3 linked regions of the Sphingobium yanoikuyae genome follow. The protein of the gene in region 3 interacts with the protein of the main gene of each other region in a pairwise test. Links are inferred from orthologs where the notes say so. Each region holds a gene or a part of one and is shown on either strand. Other genes may lie near its edges. The genes, in order: dnaQ, HH800_RS23160 and dnaE.

The links.
Region 1: the proteins of dnaE (region 3) and dnaQ interact in binary tests that used the Escherichia coli proteins (3 or more experiments, as listed by UniProt). The link is inferred for Sphingobium yanoikuyae from one-to-one orthologs.
Region 2: the proteins of dnaE (region 3) and HH800_RS23160 interact in binary tests that used the Escherichia coli proteins (3 or more experiments, as listed by UniProt). The link is inferred for Sphingobium yanoikuyae from one-to-one orthologs.

The regions. Positions count from the first base shown.
Region 1 is NZ_CP053021.1:4,354,646-4,361,218, forward strand. The notes cover bases 2,341-5,239. They hold dnaQ (DNA polymerase III subunit epsilon), read right to left. Parts: upstream 4,192-5,239; coding sequence 3,490-4,191; downstream 2,341-3,489. Other genes in these bases: HH800_RS21025 (PTS sugar transporter subunit IIA), read right to left, coding at 2,341-2,691; hpf (ribosome hibernation-promoting factor, HPF/YfiA family), read right to left, coding at 2,822-3,418; coaE (dephospho-CoA kinase), read right to left, coding at 4,224-4,817; aroE (shikimate dehydrogenase), read right to left, coding at 4,829-5,239. Outside these bases: HH800_RS21005 (MmcB family DNA repair protein), read right to left, coding at 1-473; HH800_RS21010 (cell wall hydrolase), read right to left, coding at 577-1,248; HH800_RS21015 (DUF1491 family protein), read right to left, coding at 1,424-1,774; HH800_RS21020 (PaaI family thioesterase), read right to left, coding at 1,767-2,237; more of HH800_RS21025, read right to left, coding at 2,224-2,340; more of aroE, read right to left, coding at 5,240-5,653; HH800_RS21050 (Maf family protein), read right to left, coding at 5,650-6,243; HH800_RS21055 (pyruvate, water dikinase regulatory protein), read right to left, coding at 6,240-6,573. UniProt on the Escherichia coli protein: DNA polymerase III is a complex, multichain enzyme responsible for most of the replicative synthesis in bacteria. The epsilon subunit contain the editing function and is a proofreading 3'-5' exonuclease.
Region 2 is NZ_CP053021.1:4,808,970-4,815,505, forward strand. Bases 1,849-4,710 are described here. They hold HH800_RS23160 (aminotransferase), read right to left. Parts: upstream 3,941-4,710; coding sequence 2,756-3,940; downstream 1,849-2,755. Other genes in these bases: HH800_RS23150 (SDR family NAD(P)-dependent oxidoreductase), read left to right, coding at 1,849-2,223; HH800_RS23155 (hypothetical protein), read left to right, coding at 2,289-2,801; HH800_RS23165 (carbonic anhydrase), read left to right, coding at 4,110-4,710. Outside these bases: HH800_RS23140 (GlxA family transcriptional regulator), read right to left, coding at 1-382; HH800_RS23145 (alpha/beta fold hydrolase), read left to right, coding at 514-1,344; more of HH800_RS23150, read left to right, coding at 1,444-1,848; more of HH800_RS23165, read left to right, coding at 4,711-4,886; HH800_RS23170 (amidohydrolase family protein), read right to left, coding at 4,891-6,348; HH800_RS23175 (LysR family transcriptional regulator), read left to right, coding at 6,451-6,536. UniProt on the Escherichia coli protein: Shows aminotransferase activity with methionine and histidine as substrates, and to a lesser extent also with phenylalanine.
Region 3 is NZ_CP053021.1:2,670,266-2,678,015, forward strand. Bases 2,088-6,163 are described here. They hold dnaE (DNA polymerase III subunit alpha), read right to left. Parts: upstream 5,831-6,163; coding sequence 2,288-5,830; downstream 2,088-2,287. Other genes in these bases: HH800_RS13105 (ketosteroid isomerase-related protein), read right to left, coding at 2,088-2,254; HH800_RS13115 (Yip1 family protein), read left to right, coding at 5,990-6,163. In the rest of the region: HH800_RS13090 (hypothetical protein), read right to left, coding at 1-163; HH800_RS13095 (GNAT family N-acetyltransferase), read right to left, coding at 242-832; HH800_RS13100 (carbon-nitrogen hydrolase family protein), read right to left, coding at 829-1,803; more of HH800_RS13105, read right to left, coding at 1,844-2,087; more of HH800_RS13115, read left to right, coding at 6,164-7,162; HH800_RS13120 (diguanylate cyclase), read left to right, coding at 7,227-7,750. UniProt on the Escherichia coli protein: DNA polymerase III is a complex, multichain enzyme responsible for most of the replicative synthesis in bacteria. This DNA polymerase also exhibits 3' to 5' exonuclease activity. The alpha chain is the DNA polymerase catalytic subunit.

The sequences.
Region 1 (6,573 bases), 1.7 Mb from region 3 along the record:
GCCAGCGCCGACAGGCGGCGGGCGGCGCGGCGGGCGAAGCGCAGCGTCTCTGCCTTGCGCCGGGCGGCGGCCAGCGGCTCGAACGGCGCGGCGCGCACCAGTTCGGCATCATATTGGTCCGCGACGATCAGGCCGGTGCGGGCCGGCCACAGCGCCTCGCTGTCGAACAGGCTGGTGTCGAAGCCCGATGGCACCGCCCAGAAATAGCGGTCGCAATAGTCGAAATAATCCGGCCATTTCATGTCGCCCAGCAGGTCCGCCCGGCTGCACTTGATCTCGACGATGGTCAGGCGCCCGGCGCTGTCGATCGCCATGATGTCGGCCCGCCGGCCATTGGGTAACGGCACTTCCAATATGCCGTTCATGTCATGGCGATGAAACAGGCGCAGCGTGCCGCGCGCAACCGCCAGCGCGGTCCCGTCGGTCAGCGGTGAACAGCGATCGAGGTCTTGGGCGGCGTCTTGGATGGTCATGGCACCAGATTAGAACAGGAAGGGAACAAAAGAAAAGACCGATTCGGACATGGGGTCCGAACCGGCCTTCAAAAGGGCGTCACTGTCGCGCGGTGAGCGCGGATCAGCGATAGAAGACGTGATTGTCGATCGACGCCAGCTTGGTCTTGCCCCAGCCCGGCGACACGCGGCGGGCATGGAAGAACAGCGCGCCTTCGGCCTGGCTGTCCCAGCTGTCGTCCAGGGCGATCTGCGCGATCGCAACCGCCTCGCGCCAGGAATCGCTGGCGATGTTGATCGGCGGCATGCCGTGACCACGCACGAAGCTGAACTGGCTCGGCTGATAGATGACGCCGCACAGGCTGCTGGCGAAGCGGCCCGACTTGGCGCGGTTGATGATGACGCGGGCAACGGCCAGCTGGCCCTCCAGCGTTTCACCCTTGGATTCGAAATAGACCGCACCGGCCAGGCACTTCATGTCGCCTTCGACATCCTCGGGAGCGCCTTGCGCATCAACCAGGGCTGCCAGGGTCTCGGCCTTGGACTCGATATCGGTCGAAAAATTGCTGCCAGCCTTGGGGCCGGAATCCAGCGACTGCGCGACTTCCTGCGGCGCAGCGAAAACGACGGCGGGCTTGGTGCCGGCCGTGGGTGCGCTAGTCAGCGCAGCGGTTTCCGGAAGAGAAACCGTGGACAGGGAGGCCTCGCTGGCGCTCGACATGTCCGACGCCGTAATAGCCGCAGCGGCCGACAGCGTAAATGCCGCGATGATCGCGGCCTTCAGACGAAAACTCATTATTGCTCAAAATCGTGCGGTTATTGGCCAGAAACGTCGATTGTAACCGATATTCTGTGACGTTCGGCCGCCCCCCGTCTGCGTGTTTACCGGCCCGCCCCCCATGGACGAATGCAGGCAACCTGCGCGTTCAGCGTCGGCCGCCATTGCCCGCGCGCGTGCAAGGAGTCAACGATCAGCAGATCGTTTCAGCGGCGAACCGTTCCGCATCCGCGATATCAAGCTCGACCAGCCACAGGTCGGGGTCCGATCTGCGTCGGCGTTCGGCATAGGCGGCGAACGCCTCCGGCCCCTCTTCCGCAGGGGGTCCACAGCGCATCAATGCATGGCCGCCGCGAAAGTTCGATACCCGTTCGAAAATTGCGGATTCCCGTCCCTTGTCCATCACCTGGACCAGGATGACACCGCTCATCTCGTCGCCCTTGGCCAATATCATGGCAAAACCGCCGGCGGCATTCACCCGCTTCACCAGCGCGCCGACCAGCATCGCGCTGGTCAGCCGCGCGGCCGGACTCTCCTCAGCCATGATATCCCGGCAGCGATGACAGCGGAATCTGCGATCGCATGAAGGTGCCGGTGCCCCGGCCCACTTCTTCCCCGTCCGAATCGAGAATGCTCGCCTCGGCGACATAGACGCGGCGCTTGCCGCTGATCCAACGTCCCTCGGCGCGCAGCTTTCCGGGGCCGATCGGCCGGGTAAACAGCAGGTTGAAGGCAGTGGTCAGCAGGAAACGATCGCTGACCAGGCTGTTGGCGGCATAGAAGGCCGCATCGTCCAGCATCTTGAAATAGACGGTGCCATGCACCGCGCCGGCGGCATGGAAATGCCGCTCGTCGACCTCGAAATCGATCACCGACCGGCCGGGTTCCGGCACGCGCAGGTTCGACAGGAACAGGTCGTTGATCGGCGCGCTGTTATAGAGATGCTCCAGCGCGCGAAAATGCGCCGCCTCGCCACTGGCAAGCGCGGCGGCCTCAGGCGGCGTCACGCGCCTCACCACCGGCCAGCAGCGCGTGCAGCGCCTCGGCCGACTTGGCACCGCGCAGGCGCGTCACCTGCGCCTCATCGCGCAGATAGCGCGATACACGCGCCAGCGTCTTCAAATGCTCGGCACCGCTGTCCTGCGGCGAAAGCAGCGCGAACACGACATCGACCGGCGCATCATCGACCGCGTCGAACGGCGCCGGCGGATCGAGCAGCACGACCACGCCGCACATGCGGTCGAGGCCCGGCAGCTTGGCATGAGGAATGGCAACGCCGCCACCGAAGCCGGTGGAGCCCAGACGCTCGCGCTCCAGCAGCGCGTCGGCGGCCGCTTCGGCATCGACGCCATAGGATTGCGCCGCCAGAGCCGCGATCTTCTGGAACAGCATCTTCTTGCCGTTCACCGTCACCTCGGTGGCCAGCGCGTCCGGCGAGACAATATCGTTGAAATGCACCATTTTACTTCCGGGGGCAGCCGAGGCGCGCCCAGCCTGTCGAAAAAAATGCGCGTTGCTCGGAGAAACTAAAGCCCGGCCCCATAGGCCGCCTGCACCCGGAGGTCAACAGGCGGCCCGGCTTGGCAGGGGGTCAGCCGCGCGGCTCGACCCAACCGATCGTGCCGTCCTGACGGCGATAGACCATATTATAGGCCGACGTCCCGGCATTGAGGAACAGCAGCGCATTGGTGTTGCGCAGGTCCAGCATCATCACCGCGTCGGACACGCTGGCCTCGGGAATATCGACCCGCGTTTCGGCGACGATCAGGGGAGCATCGGCCACTTCGGCCTCCTCGTCGGCGGCACCGGCGAAGATGGTATAGCCCGCGCCGTCGATATCATCGACGCTATAGCCATTGGCGCGCTGCGCCTCGGCAGCGGCGGCCTGGATGCTGCGATCCTTCAGGCGGCGCATATAGCGGCGCAGCTGCTTCTCGATCCGGTCCGATGCCTGGTCGAAGGCGGGATGCGCCTCCTGCGCCTCGCCGGCGCCCTTCAGGATCAGGCCGGTCATCACATGGCAGACGATATCACAATGGAAGGCGCCATGCGGGGCCGGTCGGAAGGTCACCTGGGCGGAAATCGTGCGGGAGAAATATTTCTCGGCTATCGCTTCCAGCCGGTCGCTGACGTGCTGCTTGAGCGCTTCGCCCGTCTCGACCTGATGCCCGGAAACACGGATATCCATATGCCTTCTCCTTATTCTTGCCGGGACGCCGGATCAGCGGCCCGGTTGGCACGTGGCAAACGCCGGCAGGTTCAGGCCGGCGGCGCCTCCTCGAGCCAGAGCGGCTTATCCAGCTTCGCGACGAAAGCGGCATGCCTCTCCAGCTCCTCCGCGCTCGCCGTGAAGACGCGCGCGGGACGAACAGGGCGAACAACGGCGGTTTCCGTCAGTTCCACCCTGACGATCTCTTTCTCTTCCTCCTGTGCAAGACCCAGGCCGATCTGACGGCCGCCGGTCAATTCGACATAGAGCTGCGCCAGCAGTTCGGCGTCGAGCAGCGCGCCATGCTTGACGCGATGGCTGCGGTCGATGCCGTAACGGGTGCAGAGCGCGTCCAGGCTGTGCTTGGCGCCGGGATGCAGGGTGCGGGCAATCGCGACCGTGTCGATCATCCGGTCCATCGACACGGCGTCGCGCGCGCACAGCTTCAATTCGTGATTGAGGAATCCGAAGTCGAAGCGCGCATTGTGCGCGACCAGCGGGCTGTCCTCCAGAAAATCCATCAGTTCAGCCACGCCCTCGCGGAACAACGGCTTGTCCGACAGGAACTGGCTCGACAGGCCATGCACCGCCTCGGCGGCGGAGGGCATGTCGCGCTGTGGATTATAATAAGCGTGGAAGGTGCGGCCGGTCGGCACGCGATTGATAAGCTCTATGCACCCGATTTCGACCAGCCGATCGCCGGATGCCGGATCAAATCCCGTCGTTTCGGTGTCGAAAATGATCTCGCGCATCGCCCTTTTGAACCGACTCTCTATGACTCTACTTATCTGCCTGTCCGGGCGCCAAGGCAAGCGACCAGACGCCTGACCTGTGCTCGGGTTGCGGCAAATGTCGTACCCGTGTTGATGATATAGTCTGCCCTTAGCCGCTTTTCAGCATCGGGCAGCTGCAAGTGCAGGATTCTACGAAATTTTGCCACCGTCATGCCCGGCCGGGCCAGCACCCGCCGCCGCTGTTTCCAGGCGGGCGCACTGACGACGATGATCCCCGCCATGCGCCGGTGGCCACCCGTCTCGAACAACAGAGGCACGTCCAGAATCACGAATTTGCGCGACCGATGGCGTTTGAGGAATCGCCGACGCGACTCGCCCACGGCGGGATGGACGATCGCCTCCAGCGCCTTCAATTCGGCGGGATGACCGAACACCGCTGCGCCCAGCTTCGTCCGGTCAACGCCCTGCGGCCCAGTGGTGCCGGGAAAACGCGCTTCGATCGCCGGGATCAGCCGGCCGCCCGGCCCCTGCAGCCGATGCACCTCGGCATCGGCATCGAACACCGGCACGCCCTCGCGGCGAAACATCGCTGCAACCGCCGACTTGCCCATGCCGATCGAGCCGGTGAGGCCGTAGATCTTCACCCCGTCGCCGTTCAGTCCGCCGCCGTGAGCAGGGCGCGCAGTTCCGCGTCCAGTTCGCGCGGTGCCTCCGCATCGAAGAAGATGTCGAACGCCAGCGCCGCCTGGCCGATCAGCATTTCCAGCCCGTCCAGCGTCTTGAGGCCCCGGTCGCGCGCCGCCTTCAGCAAGCCCGTCTCCAGCGGCGCATAGACGATGTCATAGACGGTCGCACTCGCCGGCAGCGGCGACAGGTCCAGATCCAGCGCCGGCTGGCCGACCATGCCCAGCGACGTGCTGTTGACCAGCAGGTCGGCGGCCGGCAGCGCATCCGTCATGCCGATCACCTTGCCCTTCACCCCGGCCCGGTCGAGCAGCGCCTGTCCCTTGGCCGGGTCGCGCGCCATGATCGTGATGTCCGGTACGCCCAGGCTGGTGAGCGCGAACAGGATCGCCCGCGCCGCGCCGCCCGCGCCGATCAGCACCGCATGGCGCCCCTTCCACTTGTCGCGCAGCAGCGGCTGCAGGAACCCGCCGGCATCGGTGTTGGTGCCGATCAGCGGCCCTGCGGTCTCGCTGGCGATGGTGTTCATCGCGCCGATCCGGTCGCGCACCCCACCCGGATCGTCGGTATAGTCCATCACCGCGATCTTGTGGGGAATGGTGACATTGCAGCCCAGCCAGTCGGGATCGGCCCGGCGCTGCAGGAAATAGGCGGACAGCCCCTCGGGCGTCACATGAGTCTTCTTATACTCCGCCTCGATATCCAGCGCCTGCAGCCAGAAATTGTGGATAAGGGGCGATTTGCTGTGGTCGATCGGATCGCCGATCACCTCGGCATAGGGGAGCTTGTCGGTCATGACGCCAGAACGCCCCTTATGCGCAGGAAGTCAAGCAGCGGCAGCAGCGGCAGGCCCTGGATGCCGAACTGGCTGCCTTCCACCCTCGCGAACAATTGCGCGCCCGGCCCCTCGATCCGGTAGCAGCCAACGCACCATTGGCATTCGTCCCAGTCGTCCTCCAGATAGGAGTCGATGAATCCGTCGGACAGGGTCCGCACCGTCATCCGCACCCGCTCGACATGGCGCCAGATCGGTTCATTGTTGAGCACGATCACCGCCGCACTGTGGAGATGATGGACCCGGCCCGACAGCAGGCGCAGGATGCGCGCGGCATCCGCCCTGTCCACCGCCTTGTCGATCATCGTCCCGTCGTCGAGAGTCAGGGTCTGGTCGCAGCCCAGCACCAGCGCGCCCGGCACCCGGCGCGACACCTTGAGCGCCTTCAGCTCCGCCAGCGCATCGGCCAGCGCGCGGCCGTCATGGCCATCGGCGCGCAATGCTTCCTTGGCGGCCTCTTCATCCACACCCGGCGACAGCGCCTCGAACGGCACGCCGGCCGCGCTCAGCATGGCGCGCCGGCTGGCGCTCTGCGAGGCTAGGACGATCATGCTTCATTTCCTTCCGCCAGTTCGCGGTCGTTGAACAGGTTGATGATGGCGGCGGCCGCTTCCTCGATCGACCGGCGGGTCATGTCGATCACCGGCCAGCCATTGTCTGCGAACATGCGCCGGGCAAAGGCCAGTTCCTCCTGCACCTTGTCGCTATCCACATAGGCGGTCTCTGGCGCCTGGTTGAGCGACAGCAACCGGTTGCGCCGTATCTGGATCAACCGCTCGGGACTGATGGTCAGGCCCACCACCATCGGATGCTTCAGGCCATAGAGGCTGCGCGGCGGCGGCGATTCCGGCACCAGCGGGATGTTGGCGGTCTTGTAGCCG
Region 2 (6,536 bases), 2.1 Mb from region 3 along the record:
GGCGGCCGTCGAGCAGGCCGGTTGCCGCCAGCAGGAAGGCGCCGCCGCAATTGGAGGCGAGCGTCGCCCCGGCGGCATGGCGATCGAGCAGCCAGCGGGCATAGGGCGCGGCTTCCTCCGCCTCGGGCACGCCGGTCAGGCGGCCGGGGACCAGCCAGATGTCGGGCGTGCCGCCCAATCCTTCATGCGTGTCATAGCTGCGGCTGAAACAGCCGTCATCGCCCATCTGCCAATGGCTGACGTGCACCACCGGGCCGCCATGCTGGACCGAGAACTGCCCGGCAATGTCGATCAGGTCGGTCATGCCGTGGACCATCGCCTGCTGGCAGTTGCGGTAGAGCAATATGCCCACTTCGGCGCGCGGAAGGCTGCTGTCGGCCATATCCTGGTCCTTTGTCGGAATCGGCCCGCTTAATGTCGGAACCGCCAATCCCGATCCTCCGCCATCGGCCCTAATAGTGCAAGCACAGGGCGTGAAGGACGCCCTTCTGGAACAGAAGAAGGGAATTTCACATGAGCAACTATGTCACCACCAGGGACGGCACCCGCATCTTCTACAAGGATTGGGGACCGCGCGACGGCCAGCCGATCATCTTCTCCCATGGCTGGCCGCTCAGCGCCGATGCCTGGGACGCGCAGATGGTCTATTTCGCCAATCAGGGCTTCCGCACCATTGCCCATGATCGCCGCAGCCATGGCCGGTCGGACCAGGTGTGGGACAATAATAATATGGACCAATATGCCGACGATCTGGCTGATCTGATCGCGGCGCTGGACCTGTCCGACGTCATCCTGGTCGGCCATTCGACCGGCGGCGGCGAAGTCACCCGCTATATCGGCCGCCATGGCACCAGCCGGGTCGCCAAGCTGGCGCTGATCGGTGCGGTGCCGCCGCTGATGCTGAAGACCGAAGCGAATCCGGGCGGCCTGCCGATCGACGTGTTCGACGGCATCCGCAAGGGTACGTTCGACAATCGCAGCCAGTTCTTCAGGGATCTGACTGTCCCCTTCTACGGCTATAACCGGGAGGGCGCGGTCATCTCCGAAGGCATCGTGCAAGAATTCTGGCGGCAGGGGATGATGGGCGGCCTCAAGGGGCAGCTCGACTCGATCCGCGCCTTTTCCGAAAGCGATTTCCACGCTGACCTGGCGAAGGTCGATGTGCCTACGCTGGTCCTGCATGGCGATGACGACCAGATCGTGCCGATCGGCGCGGCGGCCCTGTCGACCGTCAAGGTCGTTACGGATGCAGTGCTGATCGTGTATGAAGGCGCCGACCATGGGCTGACGCAGACTCACCAGGACCGGTTCAACGCCGACCTGCTCGATTTCATCAACGGCTGACAATCAACCACTTACCTCCGTTCGGTTCGAGCTTGTCGAGAACCCGTTCTCGATACGCCTTCTCGGACCGAACGGCGGGTGAAGGACAGGAGACATCCCATGACTCAAGACACCATCCTCATCACCGGCGCGTCGGACGGTATCGGCGCCGTCTATGCCGACCGCTTCGCCAGGCGCGGGGCCAATCTGATCCTTGTCGCCCGCCGCGCCGAGAAGCTGGAGGCGCTGGCCGCCCGCTTGCGCGCCGACAGCGGAGTCAGCGTCGAGGTGATCGCCGCCGATCTGGCCAAGGTCGATGATCTGGCCCGGGTCGAGGCGCGGCTGCGCGACGATGACGCGATCACCGGCCTCGTCAACAATGCCGGCATCGCCGGGGAGCAGGCCTTTGTCGAAACCGACCCGGCCTATCTCACCGGCCTCATCGACCTCAACATATTGGCGGTGACGCGGCTGTCCCGCGCCATTGCGCCGCGGCTGGCGGCGAAGGGCGCAGGCACGCTGATCAACATCACGTCGGTCACGGCGCTGATGCCGGACGGCTTCACCGCCGTCTATCCCGCGACCAAGGCCTATGTGCTGGCCTTTACCGAAGCGCTGCAGGTCGAATTGGGCGGCAAGGGCGTGAAGGTGCAGGCAGTGCTGCCCGGCATCACCCGCACCGCCATCTGGACGGCGGAACAGATCGCCGGCCTGCCGCCGCACATGGTGATGGATGTCGAGGTGATGGTCGACGCGGCGCTGGCCGGGCTCGACTTGGGCGAGGCGATCACCATCCCCGCCCTGCCGGACAATGCCGATCTCGATGCCTATCTCGCCGCGCGGGCCGCGCTTCGGCCCAACCTGTCGCTCAAGGATGCGGCGCCCCGCTACCGGGTGTGAACCACCCCCGTTCGGTTCGAGCTTGTCGAGAACCGAACGGGTTTTTGGAAACTAGGAGAAAAATCATGATCCTCGGTCTTTCCATTCCCGCCTTCATCGCCCTGCATGTCGCGATCAGCCTGATCGGCATCGCCAGCGGCCTTGTCGCCCTGCCGGCCATGGCAAAGGGGCATGTCCTGCCAAAAGTGCAGGGCCTGTTCCTGGTGACGACCCTGCTCACCAGCCTGACCGGCTTCCTCTTTCCCTTTCGCGGCTTCACCCCGGCGATCGGCGTCGGTATCCTCTCCACGCTGGTACTGATTATCGCCTTCGCCGCCTTTTACGGCCTTGGCCTGCGGGGCCGGGCGCGGGGCATTTATGCGGTGACCGCGACCATCGCTTTGTGGCTCAACCTGTTCGTGCTGGTCGTACAGGGTTTCCTCAAGGTGCCGGCGCTCAATCGGCTGGCGCCGACCGGCACGGAGCCGCCCTTCCTCGCCGCCCAAAGCCTTCTGCTGATCGTCATGCTGATTCTGGGCGCGGCGATCCTGCGTCAGCCAAGGCTCGCGCGGAAGGCGGCGAGCCGCTCGATCGCCTGATCCAGCGTCGCGTCCGACTTGGAGAAGCAGAGACGGACCAGATGGGTGACCGGATCGTCGGGGTAGAAGGCGGAGATCGGGATCGCCGCCACCCCGGCTTCGTCGATGATCCGGTTGCAGAAGGTCACATCGTCCATCGCGATGCCCGACGCGGGCAGGTCGATCGACAGGAACCAGGTGGCGCCGCTGGGCTGCACGACATAGCCTGCCCTGATGAGCCCCGCCGCCAGCCGATCGCGCGACGCCTGATAGGCGGTGCGCTGGTTGCCGAGCCAATCATCGGGCCAGCCCAGCCCCTGCGCCACCGCCCATTGCAGATTGGGCGGGGTGGTGAAGGTCAGGAACTGGTGGGCGCGGGCGAGCAGGGTGGCGATCGGCGGCGCGGCGCACATCCAGCCGACCTTCCAGCCGGTGACGGAAAAGACCTTGCCCGCCGACCCGATCTTGACCGTGCGCTCGCGCATGCCGGGAAAACCGATCAGCGGGCGATGCGGCAGCCCGTCATAGACGGTTTCCTCCCATACCTCGTCGCAGAGCGCGATCAGGTCATTGGTGGTGCAGAGGTCGGCCAGCAGCGCCAGTTCCGCCTCACGCAGCACGATGCCGGTCGGATTGACCGGATTGTTCATCAGCAGGATGCGGGTCCGGGGCGTGATCGCCGCCTCCAGCGCGTCGCGGGTGACGCGCCAGTCGGGCGGGGTCAGCTTCACCACCCTGGCCACGCCGCCGACCCGCTCGACCAGCGGCAGATAGGCGTCATAGAGCGGCGCCAGCATCAGCACCTCGTCTCCCGGTCGCACCAGCGCCAGCAGGCTGGCGGCGATCGCCTCGGTCGCGCCCGATGTGACGACGATTTCCTGCGGGCTGAGGTCCAGCCCCTGGCGCCGCGCATAATGATCGGCCAGCGCCGTTCGCAGTTCGATCAGGCCGGGCATCGGCGGATATTGGCTGGACCGGGTCAGCAGCGCGTCCGCCGCCGCCTGCAGCACTGCCTGCGGTCCCGGCCCCTCGGGAAAGCCTTGCCCCAGATTGATCGCACCGGTTTCCCGCGCGCGCGCCGACATATGCTCGAAGATGGTGGTCGGCATGTCGCGATAGACGGGATGGCCAAGTCGGGTGTCGGGCAAGCAGGGCTCCATCGGATCGTCGGCGGTGGTTTGATCTAGAGCCTGATCGTTTGAGGTGGAAGCGCCTTGCGCTTCTACCGATGACGTGAATTAGGCTCTGCTTCTTGATCCTGGTCTTTCCATTGCCCTGCGCAAACCGGTCCGGCATCATGATGCCTCCTCATCACAGGGAGACAGACCCATGTGTTCGGACGTCGATGGCATGCATGACCAGCCGCACGGGACGCAGGAGGAGGATGGCGCCGCGCCCTCCCGCCGCGCCTTTCTGACAGCGATGACGATGGCGGGCGGGGTGGCCATGGCCGCCCTGCCGTCCGTGCCCGCGATGGCGGCGCCCCCCGCCGACGGCCCGGATGCGTCGATGACGCCGGACGCCGCCCTGGCCGAGATCATGGCCGGCAATGCCCGTTTCGTCGCCGGCAAGCCGACCGCCCATCTGCAGGACCTGTCGATCATCAAGGCGCGCGCGGCCGAGGGCCAATGGCCCGTGGTCGGCGTCCTGTCATGCGCCGATTCGCGCGTGCCGGTGGAGATGGTGTTCGACGAATATATCGGCCGGCTGTTCGTCACCCGCATCGCCGGCAACATCACCACGCCGGAAATCGTCGCCAGCCTGGAATATGGCGTGGCGGTGCTGGGGCTGAAGGCGCTGGTCGTCATGGGCCACAGCAATTGCGGCGCGGTGAAGGCGGCGATCGACAATCCCGAGGTGCCGGGCCAGATCAGCGCGCTCTTCCCCGCGATCCTGCCCGCCCTCTATCTCGCCCGCAGCAAGGATGCGGCGATCGTCACCCGCACCAATGCGCTGGTGCAGGCGGCGACTCTGGTCAACGCCTCACCGGTGATCGAGGAGAAGGTGAAGGCGGGCGCGCTGAAGGTGGTCGCCGCCGTCTATGACGTGGCGACCGGCAAGGTCGACATGCTGCCGGTGCCGGCCGACATGCTGATGCGCGGCTGATCCGTCAGGGCCGGGTCGCTGCGTTCCAGGCGGCGACCTTCGCCTTCGTCTCTGCCAGCAGCGCGTCGAGCTTGGCCCGGTCCTGCAATGTGCCGCGCAGGATCACCGCGTCGATCGCCTTGGTGGCGTGGATATCCTCCAGCGGATTGGCGGTCAGCAGCACCATATCCGCCTGCTTGCCTTCCGCCACCGCGCCATAACGGTCGAGCAGGCCGAACCAGGCCGGGCCGGCGCGGGTGGCGCTGGCCAGCGCTTGGGCCGGGGTCAGGCCGCGATCGACATAGAGCGCCAGTTCCTGGTGCAGGGCAAAGCCGGAATAGTCGAAGCTGTTGAGGAAGCCCGCATCGGTGCCGGCCATGATCGTCACACCGGCCTGCTGCAACAGCGGCAGGATCGCGGCATTATGCTCGTAAATGGCGTGGCGCTGGGCGATCTGCTCGGGCGTCGCCTTGGCCGCGCGCTCGATCCGCCAGTCATAGGTCTTGCGCAGGCGCGGGCCGATATAGGCCAGTTCGGGATCGGCGCTGTGATCGTTCTGGTCGAGATAGGCGACGGTGCGCGAGATGCTGAGCGTGGGCGTCACGAACACGCCGCGCGCCGCCATGTCGCGATAGGCCGCCATGGCGGTGGCTTCGTCAAAGCCGGCATCCAGTTGCGCGCTGGCCTGTGCCCGGTCGATCCTGCCGGCGGCGAAATCGGCGGTGATCCGCGCCTCGTCCTTCACGCCCGCCTTGTGGGCATAGTCGATATGCTCGATCGAGTTGATCCCGGCGTCGATCGCCTGGCCGACGGTCAAGGCCATCGGGATATGGCCTGACGCACGCAGCCCGGCGCCGCGCGCCTGGCGCACGGCATAGAGGAACAGATCGGGCTTAAGGGTGCTGTCGGTGATCTTGACGAAATTGACGTTCAGTTCTTTCAGCTTGGCGATCGCCTGGTCGACATCGGCCTCCGACCCGGTTTCCAGCGCGCCCTTCCACACCGGCTTGATCCCCTCGATCTTGGGGCCGGAACTCAGCAGGGTCGGGCCAAACAGCCGCCCGTCGGCAATCTCGCCGCGCCAGCGCAGCACATCATAGGGCAGGTCGCCCGACGCATCGCGCACGGTGGTGATGCCGTTGGCGATATAGAGCGGCAGCAGCGCCTTATTCTCTTCGATCAGCTCCGGCCCGCCGCCGAAATGGACATGCATGTCCCACAGGCCGGGGATCAGATAGCGGCCCTTGGCCTCGACATTCTTGCCCGCGCGCCAGGCGGCGGCGATCGTGCCGTCGTCGCCGACCGCGACGATGCGGTCGCCCTTGGTCGCCACCGCCTGATCGGGGACTAGGCGGCCATGCTCGACATCGACCAGCGTCGCATGGCGGATCAGCAGGTCGGCGCGGGCCGGCGCGGCCTTCGCTGCGGTGGGCAGGGGCAACAGGGCAGTGGCGGCCAGCAGCGCGGCGAGAAGCGTCTTCATGAAAATCCCCGGTTCTTGTGCGGCGCGCAGGATAGGCAGGGGCTGCATCATCCACAAACAACATATATGAATAGCAATCATTCATGATCCAAATGGAATGCCATGCTCGATCCGCGCCTGCTCCGTGCCTTTGTCGCGATCGCCGACAGCGGCAGCTTCACCATTGCGGCGCAGCGGCTGCACATGAC
Region 3 (7,750 bases):
GATGCACCGGCTGGGTCAGCAGCACCCGCGCCTGTTCCTTGGCGAAGGGCTTGAACAGGCCATAATGGATGACGCAATCGCGCACCGTCGCGATCAGCGGTGCCTTGCCATCCAGGTCGATCATGGTGGCGGGCTGGTCCCAGGGGATGGTCGAGATAATCATGCATATCCCATCACCACCCACCGCGCGCGAAATCAAGGGAAAGCTTTCGCCGCCATGCCCCCGGAATCGCCCCGCCCCTTACAGCGCCCGCATCCAGAATTGCATCGGGTGGCTGACCTTTTCGCTGCCGCCAATTTCCTTCCAGCTCATGTCGCACAGCGCGCCCTTGATCGGCGCATAGCCGCGCTTGCGCCAGAAGGGGGCAAGGTCGCGGGCGCCGGCCGGGCGGCGCGGATCGTCCTCGCCGCGCACCACGCCACAGAAGATCGCATATTCGGCGCCAGCCTCCCGCGCCGCCGCCTCCCGCGCGTCGAAGAAGAGATGGCCGATGCCGCGACCATGATAGGCCGGCAGCAGCACGGACTCGCCGAAATAGAAGCTGCGCGCGACATCGACGCCCGCCGCCGCCAGCGGCGCGACCAGGCTGTCGGGCTGGCCGGCCAGCGGCGAGGCGGTGGCGATGCCGACCGGCTCCTCGCCGATCCGCGCCCGCACCAAAGTCGCCTTGTCGCTCGCCAGAAATTCGCGCAGATACGCCTCCTCATGCGCGGCATCGCCCTCATAGAGATAGGGCCACTCACGGAAGATGCGGATGCGCAGCGTCGCCAGCGCCTCAAGTCCCTGCGCATCGCTGGTCACGCGGTCGACGATGATCGACGGCTCGGTCATTCTGCAATCTCCTGATCTTCGATTTGCGGCGCGGCCGGCGCATCGTCGCGCGCGGCATCGCTGGCCATCTGCGCGATCACGTCCGATCCCGCGCCATTCTGGATGATGTGGAAGGGCACATGCTGTTCGGGCCAGTGGCGGAAGGGCAGCACCGTGCCGTCGGCGCGCAGCGCGTCGACCATGGCAAGGTCGATGTCCGCCACCACCCAGGCCGGGCCGTTCGCCTGCCCCAACGCGATCACGCCATCGTCGGGCATCGCGCCATCGGGCGGACCAAAGGCGCCGGCGGCGCCGAAATTCTCGTCCATGCAGGGCAGCCAGGGCGCCATGCCGACGCTGGGCGACTGGACGACGAAGCATTGATTTTCCATCGCCCGCGCCTGCGCGCCGATCCGCACCCGCCAATAGCCCTGCATCGTGTCGGTGGCCGATGGCGTCAGGATCAGCTTGGCGCCGGCCTCCGCCTGCGCCCGCGCGATCATCGGAAATTCGACATCATAGCAGATCGATATGCCGACCGGCCCGATCGGCGTGTGGATGAGGTTGATGCTGTCGCCGCCGCTGATGCCCCAGCGCTCGCGCTCGAACCGGGTCATCATGATCTTGTCCTGATGGCCGGTGGTGCCGTCGGGACAGAACAGCCGCGCGCGATTGACGATCCGCCCGTCGCTTTCCCGCACCGGCCGGCTACCCGCCAGGATCATGATGTCGAGCCGCGCCGCAAGCTCGGCATGGAGGCGGTCATGGGCTTCGCCAAACTGCATAACCAGGTCGAGCGAGGCGGTCAGGTCCGCCGCTCGCTCCGGATCGATCCCGGCCAGCTCCATCGCCGCATATTCGGGGAAGATCGCCAGCGTCGCGCCCAGCACGGCGGCCTCCTCCACCCAGCGGGTCAGCTTTTCCTGCCAGGCGGCAAAGCTCTGCATCTGCTCGATCGGATATTGGGCGGCGGCAACGCGAATGTGGGTCAAGGATACCTCGGGATGGAACGGCAATGGGGCGGGTGCAGGCTTAGACCCGATCGACCTGCGCGATCCAGTCGGCCAGATTATAATGGTTGGAAATGCGCGTTATCTGGCCCTCGCCGATATCAAAGAAGGCGCCGACGCGCAGATGATAGGTCTGGCCGACGGCCGGCGGCAGGCCTTCGTCGGTCATCAGATAGCGGCCATCCAGCATGAACTCGGCCGCCGCCCGCGTCCCTTCCGCGTTCGCGAGCACGATCGGATCGATCACCGTCTCGGCATAGCAAATGTTCATATGGGCCAGGAAATCGGCGAAGGCTGCCTTGCCGATACGGGCCGCGCCCTGGCTCGGCTCATGCCGCACATCGTCGGCCAGCAGCGCCAGCATCCCCTCGGCATCCTGCCGGTTGAAGGCGTCATAATAGGCATGGACCAGGGCCAGGGTCGCTTCGGACACAGATTTCTCCTCGGACTGGGAAAACGGGCGGGGTCAGCCGACCAGCCGCATGGCCGATCGGCGATGGCGGGTGCGATAGCCGTCCGACTTCGCCTCCATCCGCGCCAGATTATGGACGGTCAGCCCGGCAATGCCGCTGATCGCGTCGACCTGATCGGCGCCCAGCGTGAAGTCGTCGCCCAGGAAGACGCGGGCCGCCTTGCCATCGCCGATCGGCGCCCGCACGAACACCTCGCACCGCCCGCCCCGGCTGCCGGACAGGATCGCGGCCAGCTTGGCGACGGCCTCGACCATCTCGATGTCCAGCACCAGCTCCATGCGCGACACGTTGGCGATCTCGCGGAACGGCTCCATCCGGCGCACGGTGACGCGCGGCGTTTCCTCGCCCGGCAGGCGATCCAGCTCGACATGCAGCAGCGCGCAATCGCCCTCGCGCGCCAGTTCCTCGATCTGCTTGCAGGCATCCTCGTCGAAACAGCTCGCCTGGAACTGGCCGCTCTGGTCGGAGAAGGTGGCGTTGGCATAGCGCGCACCCCGCCGCGTCTCGCGCCAGCGAACATCCTCGACCATCGCCGCCATGATGCCCATCACCCGTCCTTCGGCATTGGGCATGCCCATTGGCTGGGAACAGATTTCGCCATAGCTTTTCGCGCCGCGCGCATCGGCCAGATGGCGGAAGCGGTCGACCGGATGGGCCGAGAAATAGAAGCCGAACGCCTCCTTTTCCTGCGCCATCCGGTCCGACACGGTCCAGGCCTGATGCGGCGGGATGCGGACGTCGGCATGGGCCGTCTCGACATCGCCGAACAGGCCGCCCTGCCCGCTCTCGCGCGCCTGCGCCGCGCTTGCCGCGACGCTCAACAGGGTTTCGGCCGCCGCATGCACCCCGGCCCGATCGGCATGGATGGTGTCGAACGCACCGGCCGCGGCCAGGCTTTCGAGCTGGCGCCGGTTGAGCAGGCGCGGCTCGATCCGGTCGGCCAGATCATCCAGATGCTTGAACGGACCATTGGCTTCGCGCTCGGCAACCAGCTGCTCCATCGCCTTCTCGCCCACGCCCTTGAGGCCGCCCAGCGCATAGCGCACGGCAAAGCCCAGGCGCGGGTCATCCCCCTCGAACGGCACCGCCTCGACGGTGAAGTCGGCCTCGCTCTGGTTGAGGTCTGGCGGCAGGCAGGTCATGCCCATGCGCCGCATGTCGTCGACGAAGACGGTCAGCTTTTCGGTCAGATGGATATCGAAGGCCATCGACCCGGCATAGAATTCCGCCGGATAATGGGCCTTCAGCCAGGCGGTCTGATAGGCGAGCAGCGCGTAGGCGGCGGCGTGCGACTTGTTGAAGCCATAGCCGGCGAACTTGTCGATCAAGTCGAACAGCTCGTTCGCCTTGGCCGGCTTGATGTCGCTCTTGGCACAGCCCTCGACGAAGCGCGATCGCTGCGCGTCCATCTCCGCCTTCACCTTCTTGCCCATGGCGCGGCGCAGAAGGTCGGCGTCGCCAAGCGAGTAGCCGGCCAGGATCTGCGCGGCCTGCATCACCTGCTCCTGATAGACGAAGATGCCATAGGTTTCTTCGAGGATCGGCTTCAGCAGGATGTGCGGATATTCAATCTCTTCCTGGCCGTTCTTGCGGCGCCCGAACATCGGGATATTGTCCATCGGGCCGGGACGATAGAGCGACACCAGCGCGATGATGTCGCCGAAATTGGTCGGGCGCACGGCGGCCAGCGTCTTGCGCATGCCTTCGGATTCCAGCTGGAACACGCCGACCGTGTCGCCGCGCTGGAGCAGTTCATAGACCTTGGCATCGTCCCAGGCGAGCGTGTCGAGATCGACCGTGACGCCGCGCCCCTTGAGCAGTTGCACTGCCTTCTGCAGCACAGACAGCGTCTTGAGGCCGAGAAAGTCGAACTTCACCAGGCCCGCACCCTCGACGAACTTCATGTCGAACTGGGTCACCGGCATGTCGGATCGCGGATCGCGATAGAGCGGAACCAACTGGCTCAGCGGCCGGTCGCCGATCACCACGCCGGCCGCGTGGGTGGAGCTGTGGCGCGGAAAGCCCTCCAGCTTCATCGCATAGTCGATCAGGCGCTTGACCTGATTGTCATTGTCATATTCCGCCTTGAACTCGGCAACGCCGTTCAGCGATCGCTCCAGCGTCCAGGGATCGGTCGGATGGTTGGGCACCAGCTTGGCGAGGCGATCGACCTGGCCATAGCTCATCTGCATCACGCGGCCGGTATCCTTCAGCACGGCGCGGGCCTTGAGCTTACCGAAGGTGATGATCTGGGCGACATGATCGCTGCCATATTTCTGCTGCACGTAGCGGATCACCTCGCCGCGCCGCGTTTCGCAGAAGTCGATATCGAAGTCGGGCATGGAGACGCGTTCCGGGTTCAGGAAGCGCTCGAACAGCAGGCCCAGTTGCAACGGATCGAGATCGGTGATGGTCAGCGCCCAGGCGACCAGCGACCCGGCGCCCGAACCACGGCCCGGCCCCACCGGAATATCATGATCCTTGGCCCATTTGATGAAGTCGGCCACGATCAGGAAGTAGCCGGGGAACCCCATCTGGATGATGATGTCCATTTCGAACTTCAACCGTTCGAAATAGGGTTGGCGCGCCTCGTCCGCGATGATCCCGGCCTTCTCCAGCCGGGCCTCCAGCCCCGCGATCGACTGGTCGCGCAGCATGATGCCCTCGCCCTCGATATCGCCGGCCAGACTCGGCAGGATCGGCTTGCGCTTGGGCGCCATCACCGCGCAGCGCTGGGCCACGACCAGCGTGTTGGCCAGCGCCTCGGGCAGATCCTCGAACAGCCGCTTCATCTCCGCCGCCGGCTTCATCCAGGCGTCGGGCGAGCTGGTGCGACGGTCGGGCGTCTCGACATAGGCGCCATCGGCGATGCACAGCATCACGTCATGCGCCGCGTGGAATTCCGGCTCGGCAAAGCAGGTCGGGTTGGTCGCGACCAGCGGCAGATTGCGGTCATAGGCCAGGTCGAGCAGTTGCGGCTCCGCCTTGCCCTCGACCGGGTCCAGCCGGCGGCAAATCTCGACATAGAGCCGATCGGGGAACAGCGCCTGCAACCGGTCGGCATAGGCCAGCGCAGCGTCGGGCTGATCCTCGGCGAACAGGCGGGCGATCGCCCCCTCCCCGCCGGCGGTCAGCGCGATCACGCCATCGGTCCGCCCCTCCAGCATGTCGAGCGTGACATGCGGCACTTCCTCCAGCGGCCGGTCGAGATGCGCCATCGACACCAGCGCGCAGATATTGTCATAGCCGCCCGCATCCTGCGCATAGAGGGCGATCCAGTCATGCACCGCCGGCGCGTTGGATGGCCGACCCGGCCGCACCACGCCCAGCATGGCGCCGACGATCGGCTGCACGCCCTCGCCCTTGCAGCCGTCGGAAAAGGCCATCGAACCATAAAGGCCGTTGCGGTCGGTGATCGCCGCCGCCGGAAAACCCAGGGCCTTGGCCTGCTTAGCGATCTTCTTGGGGTCGATCGCCCCTTCGAGCATGGTGAAGGACGAAAAGATGCGCAGCGGTACGAAGGCGGAATGAGACATCGCGGCAATCTAACGACGCCCGCGCCCGCGCGCCAGTCCCGCCCGGCGAAAAGCTGTGGACAAGATCACCACTTGTCGCTTGCCAAGGGCTGCGCTTGCTGATCCTATCGCGCCCAAAGAACGGGCCAGAGGATAGGCCAGAGAACAGGGAGAACGGTCATGTCGGACAGCAACCCGGTTTCCACCCCGCCCGGCATCGCCGACCGGGCCAAGGCGATCATCCTGCGCCCCAGGGACGAATGGCCGGTGATCGAGGCCGAACCGGCCAGCATCGGCAGTATCTATACCGGCTATGCCATGATCCTGGCGGCGATCCCGCCGCTCGCGACCCTGATCGGCGGACAGGTCTTTGGCCATGGCCTGTTCGGCATTACCTGGCGCCCGCCGCTGATCGGCGCGATCGGCATGGCCATCGCCCATTATGTCCTGTCGCTGATCGGCCTCGCCGTGCTGGCGATCATCATCAACTTCCTCGCCCCCAGCTTCGGCGGCCAGCGTGACAAGCTGAAGGCGTTCAAGATTTCCGCCTATTCGGCGACCGCTGGCTGGCTGGCCGACATCTTCTCGCTGCTGCCGGGCCTTGGCATGCTCGGCCTGCTCGGACTTTACAGCCTCTACCTCCTCTATCTCGGCCTGCCGCGCCTGATGAAGGTGCCAGAGCAGAAGGCGCTGCCCTACACCATCGTCACCATGGTCGCGGGCGCGCTGCTCTTCATCCTCGCCAGCCTGCTCGCCATGCCGTTCAGCGGCCTGCTGGGTGGCCATACCGACCCGGACGATATCAGCGCCGACATCATGGTGCCGGGCATCGGCAAGATCGACGTCGACAAGATGGACGCCGCCACCAAGCAGATGGAACAGGCCGCCAAGCGGATGGAGGAAGCGACCAAGAACGGCCGCTCCGCCGCGATCGCGCCCGATGTGCTGCAGGCGCTGCTGCCCGAGAAGATCGGCCGCTTCACCCGCACCGAGATTGAGAGCAGCGGCATGTCCGCTGGTGCCCATGCCTCCGCCCGCTATCGTGCCGGCGACGACGAGATCGAGCTGGAGGTGAACGACATCGCGGTGGCCGGCGCCTTTGCCGGGATCGGCGCGGCGCTCAACGTCCAGTCGAACCGCCAGACCGCCAGCGGCTATGAGCGCACACAGACGATCGACGGCCGCATCGTCACCGAGGAATGGGACAAGGACAGCCGCCACGGCAAATATGCGACCACGCTGGCCGACCGCTTCATGGTCGAGGCGGAGGGCACCGTCGCCGATATCGGGGAGCTCAAGGCCGCAGTGAACGCCCTCGATCTCGACCGACTGAGCGCGCTCGCCGCAAAATAGGCAATGTCATGAGGTCGCCCGCGTAACGAATTGCCAAGCTATCGGGCCTAGGTTAGGCGCCATCATGCGTTTATCCACGATCACCAACTGGGCCTATGGGGCCACCGTCCTGCTCACTCTGGCGTCGGGCACGACGATGCTGTTCGCGTCCGGCGCGGAACAGCGCGAGCGCGCCGCGGTCGCCCAGCGCGCCAGTTTCGACCAGTTGACCTCCACCCTGGAGGAGGATGTCTATCGCCTGACCGAACAGGCGCGCGGCTATGTGATTTCGGGCGATCCCAGCCATCTGGTCGTCTATCGCCGCGAGAAGGAAGCGCTGCGTTCCGTCGAGGATCGCATCCAGCATCTGAAGGATGCCGGCGCCAACGAAAATGAGCTGAACGCGCTGCGCCAGGCGATCCAGTGGGCCGACGCCCTGTCCGACGAGCAGGATGTCGCGATCAAGGCGGCGCAGGCGGGCGACGACAAGACCGCCCGCACCATCCTCTTCGGCGACGAATATGGCCGCGAACTGGACCGGGTGGCGGCGCAGGTCGGCCGCTTCCAATATATGCTGGACCATCGCACCGACACGGCGGTGCAGGGCGC